Regions from separate parts of the Streptomyces sp. NPDC096323 genome, predicted to be linked through region 1. Evidence: riboswitches for the same ligand, from Rfam matches in the RefSeq annotation. Region 1 holds a riboswitch; each other region holds the start of a gene.

What was found. Region 1 has a riboswitch for cyclic di-AMP ahead of ABTX18_RS33085 (LysM peptidoglycan-binding domain-containing protein). Riboswitches for the same ligand answer to the same signal wherever they lie in the genome.
Region 2: linked by a shared signal. The riboswitch ahead of ABTX18_RS15865 (C40 family peptidase) and the one ahead of ABTX18_RS33085 (LysM peptidoglycan-binding domain-containing protein) in region 1 are both predicted to bind cyclic di-AMP.
Region 3: linked by a shared signal. The riboswitch ahead of ABTX18_RS30320 (M23 family metallopeptidase) and the one ahead of ABTX18_RS33085 (LysM peptidoglycan-binding domain-containing protein) in region 1 are both predicted to bind cyclic di-AMP.

Annotation. Positions count from the first base shown of each region.
Region 1 is NZ_JBEOSI010000015.1:78,747-88,091, forward strand. Features, by position in the region: gene ABTX18_RS33075 (NAD(P)H-dependent amine dehydrogenase family protein) at 1-955, opposite strand, end outside; gene ABTX18_RS33080 (FG-GAP repeat protein) at 1,066-2,559, opposite strand; gene ABTX18_RS33085 (LysM peptidoglycan-binding domain-containing protein) at 2,755-3,648, opposite strand; cyclic di-AMP (ydaO/yuaA leader) riboswitch at 3,652-3,836, opposite strand; gene ABTX18_RS33090 (ABC transporter ATP-binding protein) at 4,134-4,967, opposite strand; gene ABTX18_RS33095 (FecCD family ABC transporter permease) at 4,975-6,024, opposite strand; gene ABTX18_RS33100 (FecCD family ABC transporter permease) at 6,105-7,187, opposite strand; gene ABTX18_RS33105 (ABC transporter substrate-binding protein) at 7,347-8,342, shown strand; gene ABTX18_RS33110 (2,3-dihydro-2,3-dihydroxybenzoate dehydrogenase) at 8,339-9,127, shown strand; gene ABTX18_RS33115 (isochorismate synthase) at 9,192-9,345, shown strand, end outside.
Region 2 is NZ_JBEOSI010000005.1:229,386-238,730, reverse strand. Features, by position in the region: gene ABTX18_RS15885 (GNAT family N-acetyltransferase) at 1-522, opposite strand, end outside; gene ABTX18_RS15880 (C40 family peptidase) at 564-1,619, opposite strand; gene ABTX18_RS15875 (hypothetical protein) at 1,976-2,329, shown strand; gene ABTX18_RS15870 (hypothetical protein) at 2,373-2,966, opposite strand; gene ABTX18_RS15865 (C40 family peptidase) at 3,151-4,329, opposite strand; cyclic di-AMP (ydaO/yuaA leader) riboswitch at 4,328-4,494, opposite strand; gene pcrA (DNA helicase PcrA) at 4,753-7,191, shown strand; gene ABTX18_RS15855 (peptidoglycan DD-metalloendopeptidase family protein) at 7,273-8,880, opposite strand; gene ABTX18_RS15850 (esterase/lipase family protein) at 9,162-9,345, opposite strand, start outside.
Region 3 is NZ_JBEOSI010000012.1:149,713-159,057, reverse strand. Features, by position in the region: gene ABTX18_RS30345 (citrate synthase) at 1-234, shown strand, start outside; gene ABTX18_RS30340 (CobW family GTP-binding protein) at 277-1,377, shown strand; gene ABTX18_RS30335 (DNA gyrase/topoisomerase IV subunit A) at 1,402-3,852, opposite strand; gene ABTX18_RS30330 (M16 family metallopeptidase) at 4,116-5,486, shown strand; gene ABTX18_RS30325 (M16 family metallopeptidase) at 5,513-6,895, shown strand; cyclic di-AMP (ydaO/yuaA leader) riboswitch at 7,124-7,291, shown strand; gene ABTX18_RS30320 (M23 family metallopeptidase) at 7,305-8,141, shown strand; gene ABTX18_RS30315 (GntR family transcriptional regulator) at 8,395-9,087, shown strand; gene ABTX18_RS30310 (HPr family phosphocarrier protein) at 9,269-9,345, opposite strand, start outside.

The DNA of each region.
Region 1 (9,345 bases):
CGTTGCCGCCCGCCGAGCGGTTCTCCCCCTCGTCGGTGGCCTCGACGGTGACCTCGATGCGCGGGCGCCCTTCGATGATCATCCGGTGGGCGCCGGCGCCGTCGGGCGGCGACGGCCAGTCCGGGGCGCACGACGGGTGGATGCGGGTGATGTGCTCGATGACGATGCGGGGTTCGCCCTCGACGATGCCCTGGACCTCGAAGCGGACCGCGCCCTGGGTGCCGGCCTCGAAGTCGCCCATCGTCCTGGTGGTGACGGTCTCCTCGAGCGGCCGCCGGGCCATGGTCTCGCGGATGTCGTCGAGTTCCACGCCCAGGGCCCGCGCCATCAGCCGTATCTGGCCGCCCCACACCATGGTCGGGACGGAGTCCGCGAGCATGAGGGGCTCGTACTCCATGGGGTGGCCCATGCCGATCAGGTGGCGGACCGAGTCGGGCTGGTCGTACGTGGAGTAGTCGAAGATCTCCTGGCAGCGGATCGCGTCGACCGTGGTGCCGAGTCCGCTGATCAGCAGGGGCAGTACGTCGTTGCCCCAGCCGGGGTCGACGCCGGAGACGAAGAGCGAGCCGCCACCGCCGGCGACGGCGGCGAGCACCGGTTCGCGCAGTTCGGGCGGGGCGCCCCGCTGGTCGTAGAGCGCGTACAGCGCCGGGGTGACGACGACGGCGCCGCCGGCCACCGCCCTGGTGATGTCGGCCAGTGCCTCGTCGGGGCGAATGTCTCCGGAGGCCGCGTACACGACCGCACGGGGGGCGGTGGCCAGCACCGCGTCGATGTCGTCGGTCGCCGCGACGCCCAGATCGCGGTCCAGACCGGCGAGAGCGCCCGCGTCGCGGCCCGCCTTGGCGGGGTCGTGGACGAGTACGTGCGCGAGTTTCAGGGCCGGATGGGCTTCGACCGCGCGGATGGCCGCGCGGCCGACATTGCCGGTACCCCAGACCACCGTGGAAATCATGCGGCGGAGGGTAGCGCGCGGGAGGAAAGGTTCATAGTGCCATCGCGCACCGGGTTCGGAGCGGGCCGGGGCGGGTCCCGCGGCCGCCCCGGCCCGTTCTGCCGACGCCCTTACTCGTCGATGGCGGTTCCGTATCCGGCGCCCGCCTTCGCCCCGCCGAAGGGTGCGGCGTTGAAGGTCCACGAGCCGGCGGCCGTCACACCGCCCGAGCCGGCCGAGAACACCCAGACCACACCGTCGCCGGCGTCCTCACCGGGCGCGGCGGACAGCAGACCGAAACGCCCGTCCTTGTTGGGATCGGTCAGCCGCACCTGGCCGCCCCAGCGGTCACCCTTCTCGGGCACGCCCGGCACGTTCACCGAGTTCTGGTCCCAGGACGCGGCGCGGTTGGCGGTGAGCCCGTCGGCCGCACCCCGCAGGACCCATACGGCTCCCGCGTCGGCGACCGTGCCGATGTCCTCGCCGGGGGCGCCGACTGCCACGTCCGCGAATCCGTCCCCGTTGGTGTCCGCGACGGAGAGGTCGGCGCCCCATCCGTCGCCGGCCTCCGCCGTTCCGGGGACGCCCGCAGTGTCCTGCGTCCACCACACGGGCGGGGTGCCGGAACCTTCGGCGCCGACGGGTCCGTCTCCCTGGCTGCCGTAGTAGACACCGACGACACCGCCGGTCGTCGACTCGCCGCCGTCGTCGGGGCTGCTGGGCTCCCCGGTGACGAGGTCGTCGTAACCGTCCTTGTTGATGTCGCCGGAGGCGACGGCGGGGCCGCCGCGCAGGTCGTGGTCGTAGCGGAGTCCCTGGACCTCGCCGAGGAAGACCGCGGACCAGCCGTGTCCCGGTTCCTCGCCGATGGTGACGCCGGAGATGACGAGGTCGGCGAGACCGTTGCCGTCGTAGTCGCCGGTCGTCATCGCCCGGGGCACGATCTCCCGCCCCGGAGTGCCGGGGATGAGGCTGCTGCGCGAGTCGGGCGCCGGCGACGCGGCCTTCCGCCGGGCCGCCGCGTCGTACTGGTAGAGGCTGAGGTCGGTGCGGTCGGTCACGGCCAGCTGGTCGCCGGGGATGTCGGGGCTGAAGTGCGCCGCGGCGAGCGCGCCGCCGAACCTGGCGCCGGCGACGGGCTCCTCCGCCTGCAGCCAGTCGCTGACCGCGCCGGAGAGCCCCTTCGCCGAGCCCCACAGGACGACGACCCCGCCCGCGTCGGTCACCGGTTCGAGGTTCTCGCCCGGGATGCCGACGACCGCGTCGTCGTACCCGTCCCCGTCGAGGTCGCCGGAGGCCAGGGCGCGGCCGAAGCCGTCGCCCGCCTCGGCGGCGCCCGGCACCCCGGTGGTGTTCTGGCTGAGCACGGCGCCCCGGCTGGTGCCGATGCCCGCCGGCCCGCCGTACTGCACGGTCACGTAGCCCGCGCCTTTCTTGCCGCCGACGGTTCCGCCGGGGGCGCCGGTGAGCACGTCCTCGTAACCGTCGCCGTTGAAATCGGTGTTGCGGTCGTTCGCGTGCGTTCCGCCGGGGGTGCCGGCGTAGGCGGAGGGCGCGGCGATGGCTGCCCCCGCGATCAGGAGGAACGAGGCCGCGGCGACGGCGGCCGAACGGTAGGTGCGCACGAGCGGCTCCTCGGATCAAAGGCGACCGGGCGAGAGGAGGGGACGCCGGGAAGAGCCCGTTACCCTCCTGGCGCCCTGTTTGACCGGCACCGTGGCACAAAGGTTGTACGGCATGGCAAAAGGGGTGGAAGGGAGCCGTTCAGCTCCCTTCCACCCCTGCTCTACGGCTCCGCGTGAGGCGGGACCGCGGTGGGATCAGTAGGCCCCGAAGACGTTGTCGATCGAGCCGTACTTGTCGGCGGCGTAGTTGCACGCGGCGGTGATGTTGGCGACCGGGTCCAGGATGTCCAGCGAGGTGCCGGGCACGTGGTACGCGTCGAACGTGGGCTGGATGACCTGGAGCAGGCCCTTGGACGGGATGCCGGCGGCGGCGTTCGAGTCCCAGTTGTTGACGATCTGCGGGTTGCCCGAGGACTCGCGGATGACGTTGCGGTAGATGCCGTCGTAGCTGCCGGGGATGCCGTGCTCGGCCATGACGGCGAGGGACTCCTTGATCCAGCCGTCGAGGTCGTCGGTGTACGCCGTCGCGGTCTGCGCGGGGGCGGTCTCCGCCGGGGTCGTCGCGGCGGTCTGCTCGGCGACGGGCGCCGCCGTCCGCTCGGAACGGTCGGCGCGGTCGGCGCTCTCGGCACGGTCGGCCGACGGCTGGGAGGCGCTGCCGGACGTGGTCTCGGCCTTGAATTCGCTCTTGGTCGCGGCCTTGGGGGCGGCGGCTGCGGACTTGGCGCCAATGGTCAGCTTCAGGCCGGGGTGAATCAGGTCCGGGTTGCCGCCGACCACGCTGCGGTTGTCCTTGTACAGCCGCTCCCAGCCGCCGCTGAGGGAATGCCCGCGGGCGATCTTGGAAAGCGAATCGCCGGAGATCACGGAATAGGTGGTGGACTCCGCCTTCTGCACGGCAATTTCCTTGCCGGCGACGGAAGTCGGGGCTACGGCCTTTTCGGCGGCGACCGACGTGGCCGGCGCGGCGGAGGCCGATCCGGCGGCGATCAGGGGGAGCGCGAGAACGGCTCCACCAGCGCTCACGGCGATGAAACCGCGGGCCAGGGAGGTGGACTTGGAACGACGGTGCTGACCCTTGATGGGCATGGCGCTTTTCCTCTCCGCCGCCTGCGAGGTGAGCTGTCGGGTTCGGACTGGAGATGTCCGGCCGCACATGGCGACTTCACCCCTAGCCGCTCCGGATTCCGGAACGGCGGCAAACCTGGGTCCCCCGCTCCTGCCGTACGTGAGTGGTCGGGTTACCGGACGGCGGCAGGATTCGGCGTTCCGTCCGGATTGACCGTGACCGTAAGCGAGAAAGGCAGGGCATAACAAGCCCGGAATTACTGATCACAATTGCCGCGCAAGATCAATCAAAGGAAATGTGCGACGCCGGTCACACCGGAGCGGGCCAACTTTCTTGGCGCGACTGGGAACCCGCGCTTCCGGTTCTGCGTCGGGGGCGGGAAACGTGACGCTGGCCACTGTGTCCGAAAGGGGCGATTTGTCAGCTACTCAGCAGCTATGACCTGCGGAAACACGGCCCCCATTGGGCATTCCCGATCTTCCGGAGCAAACGGTCAATCAGGACATTACGCAGCCGGTGTCGGTTGCACGGCCGCGTGGGCCCGGCTGCGGGGCACCACGACGGGTGATCCGTCACCCGGGGCGGCGAGCACGTCGGCATCGATCGCGTACAGCTCCTTCACCAGGGCCTGGTCGACCGTCTCGCGGGGGGCGCCCCGGGCGATGACCCGGCCGCCCTTCATGGCGACGAGCAGGTCGGCGTATCGGGCCGCGGCGGCGAGGTCGTGCTGGACCATGACGACGGTGCGGCCGGCAGCCGCGACCTCGCGGACGAGTTCCAGGACCTCGACGGCGTGCCCGAGGTCGAGGGCGCTGGTCGGTTCGTCGAGCAGGACTACCGGGGTCTGCTGGGCCAGGACCATCGCGAGCCAGCAGCGCTGGCGCTGGCCGCCGGACAGCCGGTCGACGCGCTCGGCGGCCAGGGCTGTCGTGCCGGTGGCCTCGAGCGCGTCGCGTACCGCCTGCTCGTCCTCGCGCGACCACTGGCGCAGCAGCCCCTGATGCGGGCTGCGGCCGTAGCGCACGAGGCCGGCCACGGTGACCGCCTCGGGGGCCCGCGGCGACTGCGGCAGCAGGGCGACATGGTGGGCGGCCCGGCGCCGGCCGGTCTCCCAGATGTCCGTCCCGCCGATCAGGACCGTGCCGGACGCGGGCCGGTGGAGGCGGGCGACGGTCCGCAGCAGGGTCGACTTCCCGCAGCCGTTGGGACCGACGATCGCGACGACCTGTCCGGCGGGGACGGAGAGGGAGACGTCCTCGACGACGGGACGGCCCGGGTATCCGGCGTGCAGGCCGGATACTTCGAGGCCCGCCTTCGTGCCGGTCGGATGCTCGGTCATGTGCGGCTCACGCCTTTCCGGCGGCCGGGTCGGGCCGCAGCAGTACCCACAGGAGGAAGGGGCCGCCGAGGACGCTGGTGACGACCCCGACGGGAAGCTCGACCGGAGCGGCGACGCGTCCGATCGCGTCGGCCGCGGCGATCAGCGCGGCTCCGGTCAGCGCCGAGCCGGTGACCGGGACACGGGTGGGGCCGGTCAGCCGCTGGGCGAGGATGGGCGCCGCGAGGGCCACGAAGGCGATGGGGCCGCCGACACCGACCGCCGTGCCGGCCAGCAGCACGGCGAGGACGAGCGCGACGGTACGTACCCGGCCCAGGTCGACGCCGAGGGAGGCGGCCACCTCGTCGCCGAGGCGCAGCAGTTGGAGGCGGTGCCCGGCCGCCAGCGCGAGGGGGACGAGGAACAGCAGTACGCCCCCCAGCGGTACACCGGCGTCCCAGTCACGCCCGTTGAGGCTGCCGACGGCCCAGAGGAACACTCCGCCCGCCGTGTTGTCGTTCTCGCGCGACATGATCAGGTCGCTCACCGCGCCGATGAAGGTGGAGACGCCGATCCCGGCGACCAGCAGCCGGTAGCCCGCGCTGCCCGCCCCTCCGGCGCACAGGACGACCAGAACGGCCGCGGCCACGGCGCCGATCGGCCCGAGCCACCAGTTGCCGACCATGCCGGTGGCGGACCCCGCGGCGGCCGCGACCACGGCGGCGGTGGCGCCCTCGTTGACGCCGACCAGGTCCGGTGTGGCGAGCCGGTTGCCGGCCAGGGTCTGGGTGAGGCAGCCCGCGATGCCGAGTGCGGCGCCGACCAGCAGACCGGTGAAGATGCGGGGCAGCCGGAAGTCGCGCACGATCATGACGGTGCCCGCGTCGCCCGTTCCGAGGAGTCCGGAGAGGGTCTGCGACAGGCTCATTCCGGACGAACTCGCCATCACCGCCAGGGTGATGAGGAGAGCCAGCAGGGGGAGGAGCAGCGCGGCGGCCAGCACGCTGCGCCTCGGCAGGAGCCAGGACAGCGTTCCGGTGCGGAGCACGACGCTGTCGGGCGGGGTCACGTCCGTCATGCGGGGACTGCCGCCATGGACAGTTGGGGTCACGTCAGTCATGCGGGAAGTCCCGCCGGGAGCAGCCTCGGTTACGTCCGTCATGCCGGGACTCCCGCCGTGGACAGCCGGGAGGAGCGGGCGATCCACACGAGCAGGGGGCCGCCGACGAAGGCGAGCAGCACGCTGACCGGGGTCTCCCAGGGCCGGATGACGATCCGCGCGAGGATGTCCGCGAGGATCATGATGTCGGCCGCGATCAGGGCGGACAGGACGAGACCGGCGGCCATCCGCGCTCCGGCCAGGGCCCGGGCGGCGTAGGGCGCGAAGAGTCCCAGGAAGGCGATGGGCCCGGCCACGGCGACGGCGCAGCCGGCGAGCAGCGAGACGGCGCCCGCCACGACGAGCCGGATGCGGCCGGGATGGTGGCCGAGCGAGCGGGCGCCGTCGTCCCCGAGGCCGAGCGCCGCCAGCGGGCGGGCGCAGCCGAGCGCGGTGAGCAGGCCCACCGCGATCAGCGGCAGGAGGGGCAGCAGGTCGGAGACCTCGATGCCGGCGAGCGAGCCGATCGTCCAGTAGCGGTAGGTGTCGAAGGTCGACTGAGTGCCCAGCAGGACGTACGAGGTGAGGCCGTGGAAGGTGGCGCCGAGCGCCGATCCGGCCAGGACGAGCCGCAGCGGGGATCCGCCGCCGCGCCCCGAAGCGGCGAACAGGAGGACGGCGGCGCTCGCGACCATGCCTCCGGCCAGCGCCCACACCAGCAGCGAGGCGGGTGAGTCAGCCCCGAAGAAGGTGAGACCCAGCACCACGGCGAAGGCGGCTCCGGAGTTGACCCCGAGCAGCCCCGTCTCGGCCAGGGGGTTGCGCGTCGCTGCCTGCAGGAGACATCCGGCCGTTCCCAGGCACGCTCCGACCAGGACCGCGGCGAGCGTGCGCGGCAGGCGTACGTCCACGACGGCCAGGCGCAGTTGCGCGTCCGCGCGGGCGGCGGGGTCACCGGTGAGGTAGTCCCAGGCGCCGCCCACCGAGCTGGACCCGGTGCCGATGAGCAGGGACAGCAGGACGAGGGCGGGCAGCAGGAGTACGAGACCGGTGGCCGCCCACAGGGGCGCGCGCCCTTCCCGTGGCGGGATTCCGGTGGGGCGGGACCCGGTTGCGGGCCGTCCCACTTGCACGATCGACATATGGTTAGCCTAACCTAAGTGCACCGGGCGGCCGGTGGGGAGCCCCGGGCTCCCCCATGCCCTGAAACGGCGTCAATCGCCTTGCCCGGTCCTCTTCGGTACGGCGGGATTCCCGCCCGTACCGGCCTCATCACTCGAACACAACGGAGACTCCAGGCCATGGCCCCGCTTTCGACCTTCTCTTCCCGCGGCCTCGTCCGCCCCGCTCTGGCGGCCTCGCTGATCGGCGTCTGCGCCCTGGCGCTGACCGCCTGCGGATCCTCCGAGGCATCGGAGGGCTCCGACGGCGCAGGCGCCTCCAAGGCCCCGAAGGGGACTCAGGTGACGGACGCGACCGGCACGTCGGTGAAGGTCCCCGCGACGCCGGAACGCGTGGTGGTCCTCAGCGAGATGGACCTGGACGCGGCTCTCGCGCTGGGCGTGAAGCCGGTGGGCCTGACCGCCGGCCGCGGCCAGAAGGGCGCCCCCGGCTACCTCGCCGGCCAGGCGAAGGGCATCCCCGTGGTGGGTGCGGTCACCGGCCCCGACATCGAAAAGGTCGTCCAGGCGAAGCCCGATGTGATCCTCGCCGGTCAGCTCGCCGACGCACAGGTCCTCCAGCAACTGCGCAAGATCGCGCCCACGGTCGTCACGATCGACGGCACCAAGGACTGGAAGAAGGCGCTCACCCTCACCGGCAAGGCACTCGGCCGCGCGAACAAGGCCGAGGCGTTCCTCACCGACTACGCCACCCGGGCCGCCGCCCTGAAGAAGGACCTGGGCGCACAGGCGGGCAAGAGCGTGTCCGTCGCCCGCTACTCGGCCAAGGGCTCGGCCGTCATGCAGCAGGGCGTGTTCATCAGCGACGTCCTCAAGGACCTGGACTTCACCCGTCCCGGCATCCAGAACGAGAAGGGGGAGGGCCACTCCACGCCGATCAGCGACGAGAACCTCAAGGAGATCGACGGGGACTGGCTCTTCATCGGCACCCTCACCTCCACCGGATCGGACCAGGCCCTCGTGGGTGAGCTGTCCGGGAAGCCGGCGTACAAGCAGCTCAAGGCGGTGAGCAGCGGTCAGTCGACCGTCATCGACGGCACCAAGTGGACGAGCCTGGGCGGTGCGCAGGCGGCCGTCTCGGTGCTCGACGACATCCGCAAGGCCATGGTCAAGTGAATCCCGTCCCGGAACTCGCCGGCCGGCTCGCCCTCGTGACGGGGGCGGGCCGCGGGATCGGCGAAGCCGTGGTGCACGCCCTCGTCGAACGCGGCGCCCGCGTCCTGGCCACCGACGTGGCCCCGGACGGCGTCACCGCACTCGCCGGAAAATACGCCGGGCACGTGACGGCCCGCACGCTCGACGTCACCGACGCCGCAGCCGTCGAGGCGCTCGTCGCGCAGGCCGAGGACACGCTCGGCCCGCTGGACATCGCGGTCAACGTCGCCGGAATACTGCGCAGTTCGTCGGTCGCCGAGCTGACGGACGAGGACTGGGCGGCCACGTTCGCCGTCAACACCAACGGGGTCTTCCACGTCTCGCGGGCCGTATCGCGCCGGATGGCCGCACGGGGAACGGGCAGCATCGTCACGGTCGCGTCCAACGCCGCGGGTATCCCCCGCACCAACATGGCCGCGTACGCGGCCTCGAAGGCGGCGGCCGTCATGTTCACCAAGTGTCTCGGCCTCGAACTGGCGCCGCTGGGCATCCGCTGCAACACCGTGTCCCCCGGTTCGACACTCACCGACATGCAGCGCGGCATGTGGCAGGCCGGCGACGAGGACGCCGCCGCCCGGCGCGTCATCGACGGGGACGGGGCGAGCTACCGCACCGGCATTCCGCTCGGCCGCATCGCCGACCCGTCCGACATCGCCGACGCCGTCGCCTTCCTCGTGTCCGACCGCGCCCGCCACATCACGCTGCACGACCTGTACGTCGACGGCGGCGCCACGCTGCGGGCCTGAATCACCCCCGCCCGCGACCAAGACAGCGGATCGCAACCCTCTCCCCCACTGGAGACCAGAAGACATGTCTGCCTCATTGCGTGTACCCACCGCCCCGCACCGGTCCGTCCCCCACACCTCCCCTCCCCCCTCACCCGGCGCGGCCACCGCACTGCTGGATGCCTACCGGCCCGGTACGGACCGCTTCCTCGCCTCGTCGCGGCAGACCCTGCTCGCCT
Region 2 (9,345 bases), on a different contig from region 1:
CGCGCCCGCCGGGGTGCCGTCGACGGTCGCGAGGGCGGCGACCCCGCCGTCCCTCGCGGCGGTGCGCAGCCACTGCGCCATGCCCGCCTCGGGCTCGCCCGTCCCGCCGTAGCCCAGGTGCTGGACGAGCGCGGCGGCGTCGAACTCCGCGTCCGTGGCGGGCTCCGCCATCACCAGGCCGTCCACCGGCTTCGGCGGCAGCAGTCCGCCCGGGGAGCAGGCCAGCAGCGGGGCGCGGTTCTCCTCGGTGAACCCGGCGGCCAGCAGCGCCGGTTCGACCGCGGGCGCCCAGGTGGGCAGGTACTCCAGGCGCGGCATCCGGTCCAGCTCGCGGAACGCCGCGATCAGCGCGTCGACTTCGGCGGGCGTCGGCTCGGCGCCCTGGTCGGGGATCGCGTAGTTGGCGAACTTCAGCGACCAGCCGGGGTTGTAGCGGATCGCGAAGGGGCCCACCCGGACATGGTCCGGGGAGCGGAGGGTGAGCGTACGGGTGTGGGTCTGGACGTCGACGTCCATGGGCATGGGTGAGTGTCCTTCGGGCAGTTGGCTCGGAAGGCGGGAGCCTATGCCACCCGGGTCGCCCCCGCGAAAGGCATTTGGTCGATCGGGGCGATGCGGACCGGGGCTCCGGGGCGCGGGGCGTGGATCATCTGGCCGTTGCCGATGTAGAGGCCGACATGGCTGATGCCCGAGTAGAAGAACACCAGGTCCCCCGGGGCGAGTTCGGACTGCGCTACGCGGGTGCCCGCGTTGATCTGCGTGTACGTGGTCCGGGGGAGCGAGACGCCCGCAGAGCGCCAGGCGGCCTGCGTCAGGCCGGAGCAGTCGAACGAGGAGGGGCCGGTGGCGCCCCAGACATACGGCTTGCCCAGGGCGGTGTACGCGAAGGCGACCGCCTCGGCGGCACGGGAGTTGGGCGCCTGCTCCGAGCCGCGCGGGGCGCTGCGGTCGGCGTGGACGCCGCCGCGGCCGTCGGACGAGCCGTCCGAGGCGTCGTAGGAGGCGCGGTCCGCGGGGGAGAGGCGGGCGAGCAGTTGCCGGGCCTCGGCGAGCTTGGTGCGGACCGTGGCCTTGTGCTTCTTCAGGGCCGCCTGGCGGCTCGCGAGCTCGGTCAGCTGACCGGCGGCCTCGGTGCGGACCTGGGCCACTTCCGCGACCTGGCGCTGCACGGTGCGGACCTCGGTGGCGCGGTGCTGCCCGGCCCGTTCCACGTACGAGGCGCGCTCGAGGTACTGGTCGGGGTCGGAGGAGAGCACCAGCTGCACGGCGGGGTCGAGGCCGCCGGAGCGGTACTGCGCGGCGGCGTACGAACCGAGCGCGTCGCGTGCGGCGTTGAGGCGCGCGGTCCGGCGGGCCGCCTCGTCGCGCAGGGCGTCCACGGACTTCTCGGCGGCGGTGGCCTTCACCTTGGCCCCGTTGTACTGCTCGGTGGCGACCTCCGCCTCCCGGTACAGCCGGTCCACCTCGGCCTTCACCTGGGCGGGGGTCGGCGCCGGATCGGCGTGCGCGGATCCCGGCAACGCGGCAGCGGTGGCGGCCCCGGCGAAGGCCAGCGTCGCTGCGGTGCGGGCAGCGGAGCCGGTGTACCGGCGCTGCTTGGGTTTCCGGTGCGCTGCCACGAGGGCGGGCGTCCTTCCTCTCGACAGCCCGCCGGGGACTACCGACGGGCCCGCCCGGCCCGGAGGCGGGCCGCCAACAGGGGGAGCGGCCCGGCGCCGGAACCTCGGCGGGGTGACCGGGGAACGCCGCCCGGGAACGGATCGGCCTGTGCCGGTCACCTGGATAGGGACGCTAAACCCGGGACACGGGAAAGAGTTGTAGTGACGCTTATTGTGTGAATTTGGCGTTGCGTTGTCGCCTGGCGATCGGAAAAATTGCGCCAGAATCAGGCAATTGGTACATCTCACGGTCAAGTAGTCGCTCACTACCACCTGGCCGCGGAGTGCTGATATGGCCGCGGCTAGGCTGCGGAACCATGCGCGTACTCATCGATGTCTTCGTCGCCCTGCACATCATCGGCATCGCCTCCCTGCTGGGCGGTTTCCTCACCCAGATGAAGGCGATGGGGGCGGGCACGGCACGGTTCGTCCCGGCCATGCTGCACGGCGCGCTGACCATGCTCGTCACCGGAATCGCCCTGGTCGGCCTCGACCAGGCCGACGACCACCCCGTGAACAACGTCAAGATCGGCATCAAGCTGCTGATCCTCGTCGTGATCCTCGGGCTCGTCTACGTCAAGCGCGACGAGGAGAAGGTGGACAAGGGCCTCTTCGCGGCGGTCGGCGGACTGACGATCGTGAACATCTTCATCGCCACGCTCTGGACCTGAGGCGCAGGCCGGGCTCGGCTCCCGGGGCCGGAGGCCTACGGCGCTACTCCCGCCCGCCGGGCGCCCCGTCGCCGAGGCCGTAGCGGGCCTCCGCCGCGGTCAGCCGCGCGCGTCCCGTCTCCGCGGCCGACGCGCGCAGCCCGTGGACGTGCAGCGTCTGCTCCTCGGGACTCCACGCCATGATCCGCTCGACGTCCCGATCCTGGATCACGTCCTCCTCGGCGGCCGTCGCGCCGTCCCCCGTGTCCAGTGCCCGGGCGAGCGCCCGCGCCGACTCGGAGGGGCCGGCCGCGCCGTCCGGGCCCTGGTCGATGAGCATCGCCACCCCGGCGAACAAGGCCCTGAGCGCGAGCACCGCCGCCGCCGTGAGGCCGTCCGGGCGGAGCTCCGGGGCGAGTTCGGGAAGCACGCTCAGCCGGCGGTGCATGGCGGCGGCCACGTCCTCGTCCGGCGGCGTGATCTCCCACAGAAGCTCCAGGGCGGCCACACAGGTGTCCTGGTCCGCCGGGCGGCTCTCGTCGGCGAGGTACCGCAGGAGCACCCCCGCGGTGCGCTCGGCGCAGGCCGCCGAGAACAGCCTGGCCTGGCCGAAGGTGCCGAGGGTGGCCAGGTCCCGGACGCTCTCCAAGATCTTCACGGTCGTTCACTCCTGCAGGGTGCTCGTCCTGTGTGCGCTGCCCGTCCGGTGCCGGGCACCTTCCGCACGGTACCCGGCACGCGAACCCCGCAGGGCAGGCTCCGGCGCCCCTGCCGCCGGCCGTTTGGTACCCGGCACGCGAACCCCGCAGGGCAGGCTCCGGCGCCCCTGCCGCGGGCCGTTTCTAGGCGGGACGCACGCTCCCGTAGATCGGCATGTAGTAGATCGACTCCTCGCGCACGTTCGCCCCCGGCTTCGGCGCGTGGATCATCATGCCGTCGCCCTTGTAGATGCCGACGTGGCTGATGTCGTCGTAGAAGAAGACCAGGTCCCCCGGCTGCAGATCCGCCGTGGCGATCCGGGTGCCCACGTTCACCTGGTCCCAGGTGGTCCGCGGAATGTCGACGCCGGCCGCCTTCCAGGCCGCCTGGGTGAGCCCCGAGCAGTCGTACGAGGCCGGGCCGGTCGCCCCCCAGACGTACGGCTTGCCGAGCTGCGCCTCGGCGAACGCCATGACCTTGTCCGCCTTGGTCGAGGCGTCGGCGTCCGCGCCCGTGCCCGAGTCCGTGCCTGTCCCGGTGTCCGTTCCCGTGCCGCTGCCGGCCTCCTCGGCGGCCGCCTCGGCCGCCGCGGCCTCGCGCTGGGCCTCGGCCTTCGCGGCGGCCTGCTTCTTCGCCAGTTCCGCCGCCTTGCGCTTGGCCTCCGCCTCCTTCTTGCGCTCCAGCTCGGCCAGCCGCGCCTTCTCCTCGGCGGTCAGCTTCGACAGCAGGCCGCGGGCCTCGGACAGCTTCGTCTGGACGTTCTGCTTGCTGGTGCGCAGCGTCGCCTGCGACTCGGTGAGCGTCTCCAGGCTCGCCACGGCCTCGGCCCGCTGCTTGGACGCCTTCGCCTGCTGCGTACGGAAGTCCGACACGGCGCGCTGCTGGCGCTCGGTCATCCGGTCCATGAGGTGCGTCTGGTCGAAGAACGACTGCGGGTCGTCGGCCAGGAAGAACGTGGCGGTCGGGGCGAGGGTGCCGCCGCGGTACTGGGCGGCGGCGAACGTGCCCAGCGTCCTGCGGGCCTCGTTCAGCTTCTCGGTGCGCTGGGCGACGTCGTCCAGCAGCGTGTCCACCTTGGATCGCTGCCCGGCCGTCGCCTCCTTCGCCTGGTTGTACTGCTGGGTCGCGGTGCCCGCCTGCCGGTAGAGGTCGTCGACCTTCTTCTGCACGTCCTCGATGCTGGGCTTGGGAGCCGGAGCGGCCAGTGCGCTCTGCGAGGACAGCAGGGTCACCGACGCCAGGGCGGCCGTCGTGAGCCCGACGGCGGGGCCGGAGCTGCGCAGGGGAGTGCGCGGTTTGCGATGCGATGCCAAGGCCGGCATCTCCTTCCGTGGACCGCCTACCGGGTTAGCTGTCGGGTTCGGGCGGAACGGAAGGCTGCCCTACGGTCCTGGTGGGGGTTGCGGACCGATTCACCCCGGTGATGCGTGTGGGTCCCCGGTTCCGGACTCCCCTGAAGGACAGCCCGGATTCGGCGTGGAAGCCCGCTCGGCGTGGATCGCCTCTGGGGGTACGGGCCGCCCGAACGAGCACGCTAGCCAACCCATGGTGCCGCTGTGAAGGTTGATGTTCGATATGCCCGATACATTTTCGTGACCTCGGCGGATCGGGGTGCCGCGGGCAGGCGGGGACCGGGATTCCCGGACGCGGTGCGGTCCGCCGATCGCTCTGTGTGCGCGGTGCTGGGTGCGTGCTTCGTCACTCTGCCCCGGAGTGTCAGTGGGGCGCCCTAGACTCGGGAGGCGATGAGCAGCCTCTTTGACGACAGTTTCCTGGCCGGCCTCCAGCACACGGAGGAAGGGCCCCCGCCGCCCCCCGAGGACTCCGCACCCGAAGCGGTGCCGGAGGACCTCTTCGCGGGCGTGTTCGACGGGCCCCCGCCGCCCCGCGACGCGTACTACCGTGACGGGGCCCACCGGCCCGTCATCGACGCGGCCGCGCTGCTCGACGGGCTGAACACCGAGCAGCGCGCGGCCGTCGTGCACGCCGGGTCCCCGCTGCTCATTGTCGCCGGCGCCGGTTCGGGCAAGACCCGCGTACTGACCCACCGCATCGCCCACCTGCTGGCCGAGCGCGGGGTGCACCCGGGCCAGATTCTGGCGATCACCTTCACCAACAAGGCCGCCGGCGAGATGAAGGAGCGCGTCGAGCAGCTCGTCGGGCCCCGGGCCAACGCCATGTGGGTCATGACCTTCCACAGCGCGTGCGTACGGATCCTGCGCCGTGAGTCGAAGCGGCTCGGCTTCACCTCCTCGTTCTCGATCTATGACGCCGCCGACTCCAAGCGGCTGATGGCCCTGGTCTGCCGCGATCTCGATCTCGACCCGAAGCGTTTCCCGCCGAAGTCGTTCACGGCGAAGGTCTCGAACCTGAAGAACGAACTGATCGACGAGGAGACCTTCGCCGGCCAGGCGACGGACGGCTTCGAGAAGACCCTCGCCCAGGCCTACGCGCTGTACCAGTCCCGGCTGCGCGAGGCCAACGCCCTGGACTTCGACGACATCATCATGACGACGGTCCACCTGCTCCAGGCGTTCCCCGACGTCGCGGAGCACTACCGCCGCCGCTTCCGTCATGTCCTCGTCGACGAGTACCAGGACACCAACCACGCCCAGTACACGCTCGTACGGGAACTGGTCGGCCCGGCCGGTCCCGAGAACGCCCCCGCCGAACTGTGCGTCGTGGGTGACGCGGACCAGTCGATCTACGCCTTCCGCGGCGCGACCATCCGCAACATCCTCCAGTTCGAGGAGGACTACCCCGACGCCACGACGATCATGCTGGAGCAGAACTACCGCTCCACGCAGACGATCCTGTCCGCGGCCAACGCGGTGATCGAGCGCAACGAGAGCCGCCGCCCGAAGAACCTCTGGACCAACGCCGGCAGCGGCGCCCGGATCACGGGCTACGTCGCGGACACCGAGCACGACGAGGCGCAGTTCGTCGCCGACGAGATCGACCGGCTCACGGACGCCGGGGACGCGAAGGCGGGCGACGTCGCCGTCTTCTACCGCACGAACGCCCAGTCCCGTGTCTTCGAGGAGATCTTCATCCGCGTCGGTCTGCCCTACAAGGTGGTCGGCGGCGTGCGCTTCTACGAGCGCAAGGAGGTCAGGGACGTCCTGGCCTACCTCCGGGTCCTCTCCAACCCCGAGGACACCGTCCCGCTCCGGCGCATCCTGAACGTGCCCAAGCGCGGCATCGGCGACCGCGCCGAGGCGATGATCGACGCGCTGTCGATGCGCGAGAAGATCTCCTTCCCGCAGGCGCTGCGCCGCGTCGACGAGGCGTACGGCATGGCGGCCCGCTCGGCCAACGCCGTCAAGCGGTTCAACACGCTGATGGAGGAGCTTCGCACGATCGTGGAGTCCGGCGCCGGACCGGCGGTCGTCGTGGAGGCCGTCATGGAGCGGACCGGCTATCTCGCCGAACTCCAGGCGTCCACCGACCCGCAGGACGAGACCCGCATCGAGAACCTCCAGGAACTCGCCTCCGTCGCCCTCGAGTTCGAGCAGGAGCGGGCGGAGGACGAAGGCGCGGGCACCCTCGCCGAATTCCTGGAGAAGGTCGCGCTCGTCGCCGACGCCGACCAGATCCCCGACGAGGACGAGGACGGCTCCGGCGTCGTCACGCTGATGACGCTGCACACCGCGAAGGGCCTCGAGTTCCCGGTGGTCTTCCTGACCGGCATGGAGGACGGCGTCTTCCCGCACATGCGGGCGCTGGGCCAGGTCAAGGAGCTGGAGGAGGAGCGCCGGCTGGCGTACGTCGGCATCACGCGTGCCCGCGAGCGGCTCTATCTCACCCGGGCGGCGATGCGCAGCGCGTGGGGCCAGCCCGCGTACAACCCGCCGTCGCGGTTCCTGGAGGAGATCCCGGACCAGCACCTGGAGTGGAAGCGCAAGGGCCCGATGGCGGCCGCGGCGGGCCCGACATCGGGCATCACCTCGTCGCTCTCCGCGTCCCGCGCACGCTCCGGCCCCTCGGGCTTCGCGACGCGGCGGACCTCGGACAAGCCGACGATCACGCTGGTGGCCGGCGACCGGGTGACCCACGACCAGTTCGGTCTGGGCACGGTGACGGCGGTCGAGGGCATCGGGGACCAGGCGAAGGCCACGGTCGACTTCGGCGACGAGCGGCCGAAGAAGCTGCTGCTGCGATACGCGCCGGTCGAGAAGATCTGACGCGGGGGCGCGGGGGCACGCGAGCGCTGGGGCGCGGGCCGGCCGGGGTGTTCCGCCCCGGCCGTCGTGAGCGCGCGCCGGTCAGTTCGGGTTGACGTTGTGGCTGCGCAGCCACGGCAGCGGGTCGATGGCCGCGCCGCCGCCGGGCCGCACCTCGAAGTGCAGGTGCGGGCCGGTCGAGTTGCCGGAGTCGCCGGAGTGCGCGATGACGTCACCGGCCTTGACCCAGCCCGAGCGGATCCGGGTGCTGCTGAGGTGGCAGTACCAGGTCTCGGTGCCGTCGGCCGCGGTGACGATGGCCATGTTCCCGTAAGCGGTGTTGAACTGCGTGCGCACGGTGCCGTCGGTCGCGGCCATCACAGGGGTGCCGTAGTCGACGGGGAAGTCGATCCCTGTGTGCACGGACATCCAGTTGACGCCGGCCTGGCCGAAGTACGCGCTGAGCTGGTGATTGGCGACCGGCATGACGAACTTGGGGCGCAGGGCCTCCTTGCGGGCGGCCTCCGCCGCACGCCTCTTCTTCTCGGCGGCCTGCCGCTCCTTCAGGTCGATGCGTTCCTGGGTGCGGCTGGCGCGGTCGGCGAAGTTCTCCGCGTCGGCGCTGAGGTTGGCCAGCTGGGTGTCGAACTTGTTGTTGGCCGCGACGGGCTTGACCGTGCCGGGGTCGGCGGCCGCCATCGTCGTGGTCTCGTCCTTCTTCTCCTCGCCGCCCATTCCGCCGACGGAGGCTGCGGCGATCCCCGCCACGCTCATCACGCAGGCGGAGGGGACGGCGACGGTGAGGAGTGCGGAACGCTTCGCGGGGGAGCGCCTGCGGCTTCGCCCGCCGCTGCGGGTGACGGGGCGGCCTGCGGTGCGGTGGCCGGTGGCCGGCGGCGCTGCTTCGGCTGCGGTTCCTGCGGCTTCGTGGTCCTGGGCGTGGTCTTCGGGCTCGGGGCCGGTGCCGTGGGTCCCGTCGGTCGTCTCTGCGTCGAGGTCCGTCTCCGGGAGGCTGAACTCGGCGGTCCTGTACGGCTCCGGCTCGTAGAGGTCGTAGGCGTCGAAGGAGGCCGGCGCTTCGTACGGTGCTTCCTGAGGAGCCTGCTGCGGAGTGGTGTGCCCGGTCTGCTGTTCGTACCCGGGCGTGGCGCCGGTGTTCCAGGCGGTGGCGTCGTAGGCACCGGTGTCGTAACCCGTCGTGCCGGCGTCGGCCCACTGGCCGCTCTGCTGCCAGGTGGTGTCCCACTGGCCGGAGGAGTCGGGGGCGGGGTGCTGGGCCGGGATCGTGGGGCCGTAGCCGCCGTCCGCCGGGATCCAGGTCGCGCCGGTGTCGTACGGGGAGCCGGTGTCGTACGGGTGCTGCTGCTGGTTCTGCTGGTTCTGCTGGGGCTGCTCGGTGTAGGCCGTGTAGTCGGCGGCGGCGTGGCCGTACGCGGCCGTGGGGTGCGCGCCCGTGTCCCACTGCGAGGAGTCGTACGTGCCGCTGTGGCCGGCCTGGTCGCTGCCGTAGGGGGCGGCGTAACCCGTCGCGGTCTCGTACGTGCCGCCGTACGAGGCGTCATACGTGCCGTCGTGCGTGCCGTCGTGCGTGCCGTCGTGCGTGCCTTCGTACGTGCCGGGGAGGGAGCCGAAGAGCGGGTCGGTGTCGAAGCCGCCCGTGGAGTGGCCGTCATATCCGGCGTACCCGGCGTGGGGGTGCTGGTCGTTCACCAACTTCTCTCTCGCCTCGGCAGCAGGGCCAGCATGTCCCGGGCCCAATGGGGCTCCGTGGGACAGCAGTGGCCGCGACTGTACCCGGCGGTATGCGACGCCGACAATCTTCGCCGGCCTCCGGGTGCTCAGGAAACGGGCAATCGGCCGCCTTTCGGAGGGCTGCTCACACAGCCTTGGCTCTACGTTCGAAATTCGTTCTATTTATGGGCGGTGTGAAACGTTGACGGGGCGGGGTGCGGCTTCCGAAATCAGATGGATTGAGTCGGATTAGGGCGGATTCACGCCACGGAGGCGGCGTCGGCCGACCCATGGGCGGACGCGGGCGCGTCGAGCGCCTGGCGGACGCCGGCGGCCACGGCGGGGTGCACGGGCAGGGCGAGATGCCCGACGCCGCTGACGCGTACGTTCACCGCGTCCAGATCCGGATGGTCGATACAGGCCGCCTCGACCGGGACGATCACC
Region 3 (9,345 bases), on a different contig from region 1:
ATCCTCGCCGAGCTCAAGCCGGGGCGCGAACTGCACACCAACGTGGAGTTCTACGCGGGAGTGGTCATGGAGCTCTGCGGGCTGCCGCGCGAGATGTTCACCCCCACCTTCTGCACGGCGCGGGTGGTCGGCTGGAGCGCCAATATCCTGGAGCAGGCGGAGGACTCGAAGATCATCCGCCCGGCGGCCCGCTATGTCGGCCCGCCCCCGCCGCAGCCGGTCCCGGCAGTCTGAGAGGCTGCCGGGCGGTCTCCGACACCGCAGGAAGGCCCTCCGTTGAACGCGTCGCCCCCGCCCCCCGGCCGCCGGATCCCCGTCATCGTCCTCGCGGGGTTCCTCGGATCCGGCAAGACGACGCTGCTCAACCACCTCCTGCGCCATCGCGGGGGAAACCGCATCGGTGTGATCGTCAACGACTTCGGGTCCATCGAGATCGACGCCATGACCGTCTCCGGGCAGGTCGGCTCGACCGTCTCGCTGGGCGGCGGCTGTCTGTGCTGCGCGGTCGACGCGAGCGAACTGGACACCTATCTGGAGACGCTGACCCGGCCCGCCGCCCGCCTCGACGTGATCGTCATCGAGGCGAGCGGACTCGCGGAACCCCAGGAACTCGTACGGATGCTCCTGGCCAGCGACAACCCGCACATCCTGTACGGGGGACTGGTCGAGGTGGTCGACGCCGCCGAGTTCGGGGCCACCCGCGCACGCCACCCGGAGATCGACCGCCATCTCGCCGTCGCCGACCTCGTCGTGCTGAACAAGACGGACCGGGCCGGGGAGGGGGAGCAGGCGCGCGTCCGGGAGGCCGTCGCGGCGACCGGCAGCGTGGCGGCGGTCGTGCCCGCCACGTACGGACGCATCGACCCTGAGCTGCTCTTCGACCCGGCGCTGCGGCCCGACGGCGAGGAGAAGGCGCGGCAGCTCACCTTCGAGGACCTGTACCTGGAAGAGCGGGCGTGGGAGACCGGCGAGGAGCACGGGGAACATCTGCACACCGCGTACGAGAGCGTCGACTTCACCTCCGCCGCGCCGATGGATCCCCGCCGGCTGATGGAGTTCCTGGACTCCCGGCCCGGCGGCCTCTACCGGATCAAGGGCTACGTCGACTTCGGCACGGGCGACGCGGACCACGCGTACGGGGTGCACGCCGTCGGCAGGTTCCTGCGGTTCGCCCCCAGGCCCTGGGCACGCGGCGAGCAGCGGCTGACCCGGCTCGTACTCATCGGTTCCGGGATCGACGCCCAGGCCCTGCGCAAGGAGCTGGAGGGGTGCCGCACGCCGGGGGAGCCGGGGCGGGAAACGACGCAGGACGCCGCACACGAGCGATCCATGTGGGGCGTCCTGCGGTACGTGCAACAGCCCGGCGACGACGCGTAGCGCCGAAGCCGCCGGGCCCGCGGCCTACACGGGGCCGGCGATCACCGCGACCGGGCTCTCCAGCGGCGTCCCCGAACCGTCGCGCCGCGGATCGGGCTCGGGCAGCGAGGCCGGCGTGCCGTTCTTCTGCGCGGCCCTGGCAGGCGTGGCACCCGCCCAGGCGAAGACCAGCACGTCCTCGCCCTTCAGGAACCGCTGACAGCGCACCCCACCGGTCGCCCGGCCCTTGCGCGGATACTGGTCGAACGGGGTGAGCTTGCACGTCAGCACCGAATCGTCCAGCGTGCCGTGCGAACCCGCGACCGTGAACACCATGGCGTCCACCGCCGGATCCACCGCGGCGAACGAGAGCACCTCCGCTCCGGCGGTGAGCTTCACGCCCGCCATTCCGCCGGCCGGACGCCCCTGCGGGCGCACCTGCGCCGCCGGGTAGCGCAGCAGTTGCGCGTCCGAAGTGATGAAGACCAGGTCCTCCTCGCCCGTCCGCAGTTCCGCCGCCCCGACGATCCGGTCACCGTCCTTGAGCGTGATGACCTCCAGCTCGTCCTTGTTGGCCGGGTAGTCGGGCACCACGCGCTTCACGACGCCCTGCAGGGTGCCGATCGCCAGCCCGGGCGAGGACTCGTCGAGGGTGGTGAGGCAGACGACCTCCTCGTCCGCCTCCAGGGTGAGGAACTCGCCGACCATCGCCCCGCCCGACAGGCTGGGCGCCGCATGGGTGTCCGGCAGCTGGGGCAGATCGATCACCGCGAGCCGCAACAGCCGCCCGGTCGACGTGACCACGCCGACGTCGCCGCGCGCCGTCGCCGGCACCGCCGAGACGATCACGTCGTGCTTGGCCCGCTTGGCGTCCTCGGCGAACACGATGGGGTCGTCGTTGGCCGTACGCGCCAGCAGGCCGGTCGAGGACAGCAGCACCCGGCACGGGTCGTCCGCCACCTCCAGCGGCACGGACGCGACCTGCGAACCCGCCGACTCCAGCAGCACTGTGCGCCGGTCGGTGCCGAACTTCTTCGCGACCACCGCCAGTTCGGTGGAGACGAGCTTGCGCAGCTCGGTGTCCGAGTCGAGGATCGCGGTCAGCTCGGCGATCTCGGCGTCGAGCCGGTCCCGCTCGCTCTCCAGCTCGATCCGGTCGAACCGGGTCAGCCGGCGCAGCGGCGTGTCCAGGATGTACTGGGTCTGGATCTCGCTCAGCGAGAAGTGCTCGATGAGCCGCTCCTTGGCCTGCGCCGAGTTGTCGCTGGAACGGATGAGGCGGATGACCTCGTCGATGTCGATCAGGGCGATCAGGAGGCCCTCGACCAGGTGCAGCCGGTTGCGGCGCTTGGTCCGCCGGAACTCGCTGCGCCGGCGCACCACGTCGAAGCGGTGGTCGAGGTAGACCTCCAGCAGCTCCTTGAGGCCGAGCGTGAGCGGCTGTCCGTCGACCAGCGCCACGTTGTTGATGCCGAAGGACTCCTCCATCGGCGTCAGCTTGTAGAGCTGCTCCAGCACGGCCTCGGGGACGAAGCCGTTCTTGATCTCGATGACCAGGCGCAGACCGTGCGAGCGGTCGGTGAGGTCCTTGACGTCGGCGATGCCCTGGAGCTTCTTCGCCGAGACCAGGTCCTTGATCTTGGCGATCACCTTCTCCGGGCCGACGGTGAAGGGGAGTTCGGTGACGACCACGCCCTTGCGGCGCGGTGTGACGTTCTCCACGGCCACGGTGGCGCGGATCTTGAACGAGCCGCGACCGCCCGCGTACGCGTCCTTGATGCCGCCGAGCCCCACGATCCGCCCGCCGGTCGGCAGGTCGGGACCGGGCACGAACCGCATCAGGGTCTCCAGGTCCGCGCCCGGATGCTTGATGAGGTGCCGGGCGGCCGCGATGACCTCGCCCAGGTTGTGCGGGGGCATGTTGGTGGCCATGCCGACGGCGATCCCGGTCGCCCCGTTGACCAGGAGGTTCGGATAGGCGGCCGGAAGGACGACCGGCTCCTGCTCCTGGCCGTCGTAGTTCGACTGGAAGGCGACGGTGTCCTCGTCGATCGACTCCGTCATCAGTGACGTCGCGTCGGCCATCCGGCATTCGGTGTACCGCATGGCGGCCGGCGGGTCGTCGTTGCCGAGCGAGCCGAAGTTCCCGTGTCCGTCGACGAGGGGGAGCCGCATGGAGAACGGCTGGGCCATCCGCACCAGCGCGTCGTAGATCGACGCGTCGCCGTGCGGGTGCAGCTTGCCCATGACCTCGCCGACCACGCGGGCGCACTTGACGAAGCCGCGGTCCGGGCGCAGGCCCATCTCGTTCATCTGGTACACGATGCGGCGGTGCACCGGCTTCATGCCGTCACGGGCGTCCGGCAGGGCCCGTGAGTAGATCACCGAGTACGCGTACTCGAGGAAGGAGCCCTGCATTTCGTCGACGACGTCGATGTCGAGGATGTTCTCCTCGAAGTCGACCGGCGGCGGGGTCTTCGTGCTGCGGCGGGCCATCGCTGCTGCGACTCCTTCACGGATTCTGTTCGGGCAACCTCAGGTTCTGACGCGCACCATTGTGGACCGCCCCACTGACAACCCGGACCTCGACCCGTCCCAAAGGGCGTTCCGCACCCCGTCCCGAGGTGCCCGGGACCCTCTTTCCCGCGAACTTTCGCGACACGGGAACTTCGCCAGGTGCCGGTGCGCTTGCTTACAGTGGCAGGTCTCGCATCAACTTCTCGAAACCAGCATCCAGTATCGCGATCGAAGGGACGTACATGCCCATGGGTCACACGGCCACAGCCGAGGCCGGCTCCGGCGGCTTGACAGCGACCGAGCACCGTCTGGCCAACGGCCTGCGCGTGGTGCTCTCGGAGGACCATCTGACCCCGGTCGCCGCGGTGTGCCTCTGGTACGACGTCGGTTCGCGCCACGAGGTCAAGGGACGCACCGGCCTGGCTCACCTCTTCGAGCACCTGATGTTCCAGGGCTCCGGCCAGGTCAAGGGGAACGGCCACTTCGAACTGGTGCAGGGCGCCGGGGGCTCCCTCAACGGGACCACCAGCTTCGAGCGGACCAACTACTTCGAGACGATGCCGACGCACCAGCTGGAGCTGGCCCTGTGGCTCGAGGCCGACCGGATGGGCTCGCTGCTCGCCGCGCTCGACGACGAGTCCATGGAGAACCAGCGTGACGTCGTCAAGAACGAGCGCCGCCAGCGCTACGACAACGTGCCGTACGGCACCGCGTTCGAGAAGCTGACGGCCCTCGCCTACCCGGAGGGCCACCCGTACCACCACACCCCGATCGGCTCGATGGCCGACCTGGACGCGGCGACACTGGAGGACGCGCGGACCTTCTTCCGTACGTACTACGCGCCCAACAACGCGGTGCTCTCCGTCGTCGGCGACATCGACCCCGAGCGGACGCTCGCCTGGATCGAGAAGTACTTCGGCAGCATCCCCTCGCACGACGGCAAGCAGCCGCCGCGCGACGGCACGCTCCCCGGGATCATCGGCAGCCAGCTGCGCGAGGAGGTCCGCGAGGAGGTGCCGGCGCGTGCGCTGATGGCCGCCTACCGGCTGCCGCACGACGGCACGCGCGAGTGCGACGCGGCCGACCTCGCACTGACCGTGCTGGGCGGCGGCGAGTCGTCCCGGCTGCACAACCGCCTGGTCCGCCGCGACCGGACGGCCGTCGCGGCCGGATTCGGGCTGCTGCGGCTCGCGGGCGCGCCCTCGCTCGGCTGGCTGGACGTCAAGACGTCCGGCGGCGTCGAGGTGGCGCAGATCGAGACCGCGGTCGACGAGGAGCTGGCCCGGTTCGCCGAGGAAGGCCCCACGCCCGAAGAAATGGAGCGTGCCCAGGCCCAGTTGGAGCGCGAGTGGCTGGACCGCCTCGGTACGGTCGCGGGCCGCGCCGATGAACTGTGCAGGTTCGCCGTGCTGTTCGGTGACCCGCAGCTCGCCCTGACAGCCGTGCACCGGGTGCTCGACGTGACCGCGGAGGAGGTCAAGGCGGCCGCCAGGGCCCAGCTGCGGCCCGACAACCGGGCCGTGCTGGTCTACGAGCCGCTCGCGCCCGCCGAGGCCGCCGAAGAGGCGGACGCCGCCACCGACACCGACGCGCACGAAGGAGCGGACAAGTGACCGACGCTGCCGCGACTGGAGTTCCGATGGAGTACCACCCGCAGCCCGCCCCCGGCGTGGCCAGGCCATGGGCCTTCCCCGCGCCCGAGCGCGGCTCCCTGCCCAACGGCCTCACGGTGCTGCGCTGCCACCGCCCCGGCCAGCAGGTCGTCGCCGTCGAGATCTTCCTCGACGCCCCTCTGGACGCCGAGCCCGAGGGCCTGGACGGGGTCGCCACGATCATGTCCCGAGCGCTGTCCGAGGGCACCGACAAGCAGAGCGCCGAGGAGTTCGCCGCCGAGCTGGAACGCTGCGGTGCCACCCTGCACGCCCACGCCGACCACCCTGGCGTCCGGGTCTCCCTGGAGGTTCCGGCCTCGCGGCTGGCCAAGGCGCTCGGCCTGGTCGCCGAGGCGCTGCGGGCTCCCGCCTTCACCGACAGCGAGATCGAGCGGCTGGTGGGCAACCGGCTGGACGAGATCCCGCACGAGCAGGCCAACCCGGCCCGCCGTGCCGCCAAGCAGCTCTCCAAGGAACTCTTCCCGGCTACGGCCCGTATGTCGCGCCCCCGCCAGGGCACCGAGGAGACCGTGGCCCGGATCGACTCCGCGGCCGTGCGCGCCTTCTACGACGCGCACGTCCGTCCGTCGACCGCGACCGCCGTGGTCGTCGGGGACCTCACGGGCATCGACCTGGACGCGCTGCTCGCCGACACCCTCGGGGACTGGTCGGGCAACACCGCCGAGCCCTGGCCCGTCCCGCCGATCACCGCCGACGACACGGGCCGCGTGGTGATCGTGGACCGCCCCGGCGCTGTGCAGACGCAGCTGCTGATCGGCCGGATCGGCGCGGACCGGCACGACAGCGTCTGGCCGGCCCAGGTGCTCGGCACGTACTGCCTGGGCGGCACGCTCACCTCCCGGCTCGACCGGGTGCTGCGCGAGGAGAAGGGCTACACCTACGGCGTACGGGCCTTCGCCCAGGTCCTGCGCTCCTCGGCCCCGGGCTCCGCGTCCGGGGCGACGGGTGCCGCGATGCTCGCCATCAGCGGTTCCGTGGACACGGAGTCCACCGGCCCGGCCCTGGAGGACCTGTGGAAGGTCCTGCGGACCCTGGCCGCCGAAGGGCTGACGGACGCCGAACGCGAGACGGCCGTGCAGAACCTCGTCGGCGTCGCCCCGCTGAAGTTCGAGACGGCTGCCTCCGTCGCGGGCACCCTCGCCGACCAGGTCGAGCAGCACCTCCCGGACGACTACCAGGCACAGCTGTACGCGCGCCTCGCGGAGACCGGCACGGTCGAGGCGACCGCGGCCGTGGTCAACGCCTTCCCGGGCGACCGGCTGGTCACGGTCCTGGTCGGCGACGCCTCGCAGATCGCGGAGCCCGTCAGGGCCCTCGGCATCGGTGAGGTGTCGGTCGTTACCGGCTGACGGCTGAACTGACGGCCGCGGCCACTTCCCCTGATACCGGGGCAAAAGGAAGACCCCGACGGAGCGGACTCCGTCGGGGTCTTCCCTTTTGCCCGCTTTGCGGGAGAGGTTGCCTGTCTGCCCTGTGGGATACACGACAAAACGGCCTGTCCGTTTGGTGCGGGCAAGCGCCCCCGCCTAGCGTCGGCTCCGCTGTCCGTCACTCGTATGCCGCATCCGCGACGTACCGGGCAGTCATCGCCGAGTCCCCGTCAGGCGCGAGCCCGGGGAGCCGGGGACCCACGCAGTCCCTGGGGTGAATCGGATGCCCGCGCCTCGTACGAGGCGGGTGGATCCGTAGGAGACCTTCCTGCTCCGAACCCGTCAGCTAACCCGGTAGGCGAGAAGGAAGGAAAGGACCAGCCACTTCATGGCGTTCACCCGTGCCTCCGGGAAGCACCGTGCCCCGGGCCGTCTGACGCGCAGCGGCGCGAAGGCCATCGGCATCGCGACCCTGGCCACCACCGGCGTCATCGGCGGACTTGCCTCGCCGGCCCTCGCCGCGGACACCGAGACCCCCGCCGCCGGCGAGACCGGCCTCACCCAGGTCATCGCCATCGAGAACGTGCTCGCCGACCGGATCGAGGCGCAGGCGGACGCGCAGCAGCACCAGGCCGACGTCGCCGAGAAGAAGGCCGAGGCCGAGGCCAAGAAGGCGAAGGCCGCCGCGAAGGCGAAGGCCGACGCCAAAGCCAAGGCCGCCGCGAAGGCCGCCGCGAGGGCGAAGGCCGTCGCCCGCGCCGAGGAGGCCCGTGAGCGCGCCGCCCGCGCCGCGCGCTCCGCCGAACGCGCCCGGCTCGGCGCCTTCCAGCTTCCCGTCGCCGGTTCGTACGTGACCACCGGCTACAAGTCCAGCGGCTCGCTCTGGTCCTCCGGAAGCCACTCCGGCATCGACTTCCACGCCGCGTCCGGGAGCTCCGTCGTCGCCGTCGGCTCGGGCACGGTCGTCGAGGCCGGCTGGGGCGGGGCATACGGCAACAACATCGTGCTGCGGATGACGGACGGCACGTACACCCAGTACGGCCACCTCTCGTCGATCGGCGTGTCCGTCGGCCAGAGCGTCGGCGCCGGACAGCAGATCGGCCTCTCCGGCTCCACCGGCAACTCGACCGGCCCGCACCTCCACTTCGAGGCCCGCACCACACCCTCGTACGGCTCCGACATGGACCCGGTCGCCTACCTGCGCGCCCACGGCGTCTTCGTCTGACCCTCCTGACCCACCCGGAACAGCCGATCCCCGGACAGCCGTTCCGAAGACTCGAAGACCCCGGCATCACGCCGGGGTCTTCGCCGTCTCCGCGTACCGGAGGGCTGCACGCACCGGTGTGCCCGGGTGGCCGGAGACCAAAAGATATTCATGAATTTCCACCCGCCGTCGGAAATGCGACCGCATTGCAATAGAGTCGCAGGGCAGGCGTCGATCGGCCGCGTTTCGCGGGGATTAAGGCGGAGGTTCGGACATGCGCATTCCGGCGCATTCGGTATGCACGGCAATCCGTGAGGACATCGTCCAGGGTGTCTACGAACGCGGCAGCCGACTCACCGAGGAGGTGCTCGCACGCCGGTACGGGGTCTCCCGCGTCCCGGTACGGGAGGCGCTGCGCACCCTGGAATCCGAGGGATTCGTGGTCACCCGCAGGCACGCCGGAGCCTGCGTCGCCGAGCCCACCGAGCAGGAGGCCGCCGACCTCCTGGAGGTCCGGACGCTGCTGGAGCCGCTCGGCGCGGCCCGCGCCGCCCACCGCCGCACGGACGCGCACCTCAAGGTGTTGCGCGGCCTGGTGAGGCTCGGTCAGGAGCGCGCCCGCCGGGGCGAGGGCGAGGACCTGCGCTCCCTGGGTGGCTGGTTCCACGAAACCCTCGCGCAGGCCTCCGGCAGTCCCGGTCTGATCGCGCTGCTCACCCAGCTCCGGCACAAGACCGCCTGGATGTACACGATCGAGCAGCCGGCCCGTCCGGCCGATTCCTGGGCCGAGCATGGAGCGATCGTGGACGCCGTGGCGCGCGGCGACGCGGAGAGGGCGAGGGCGCTGACCGCCCAGCACGCCGAGCGGGCCACCGCCGCGTACCGGCTGCGCCGCCCCGGCCGGCCGGACGCCGCCCGGGTGAGGACTTCGCAACATGTCGTAAACACCCCGAGCGGCCGGCATTAACAATTGCGCCGTATACAAAGAATAGGCATTCCGCAGGGCTTTCTTTTCGCTGCCCGAATTCATTGATGGCGGAGCCGTGCGGTGACGCGAGCGCATGTGTCCGTACGAAAAAGCCGCGGCTCCCCGTCAAGGGTGCCGCGGCTCTCGCGCGGGAATTCCCGCAGTGCGTGACCCGACGGGATCAGACGGTCTCCGGAAGCTCGTCGAGCCCCTCGGCGACCAGCTTGGACAGGCGGTCCAGGGCGGCTTCGGCGTTGT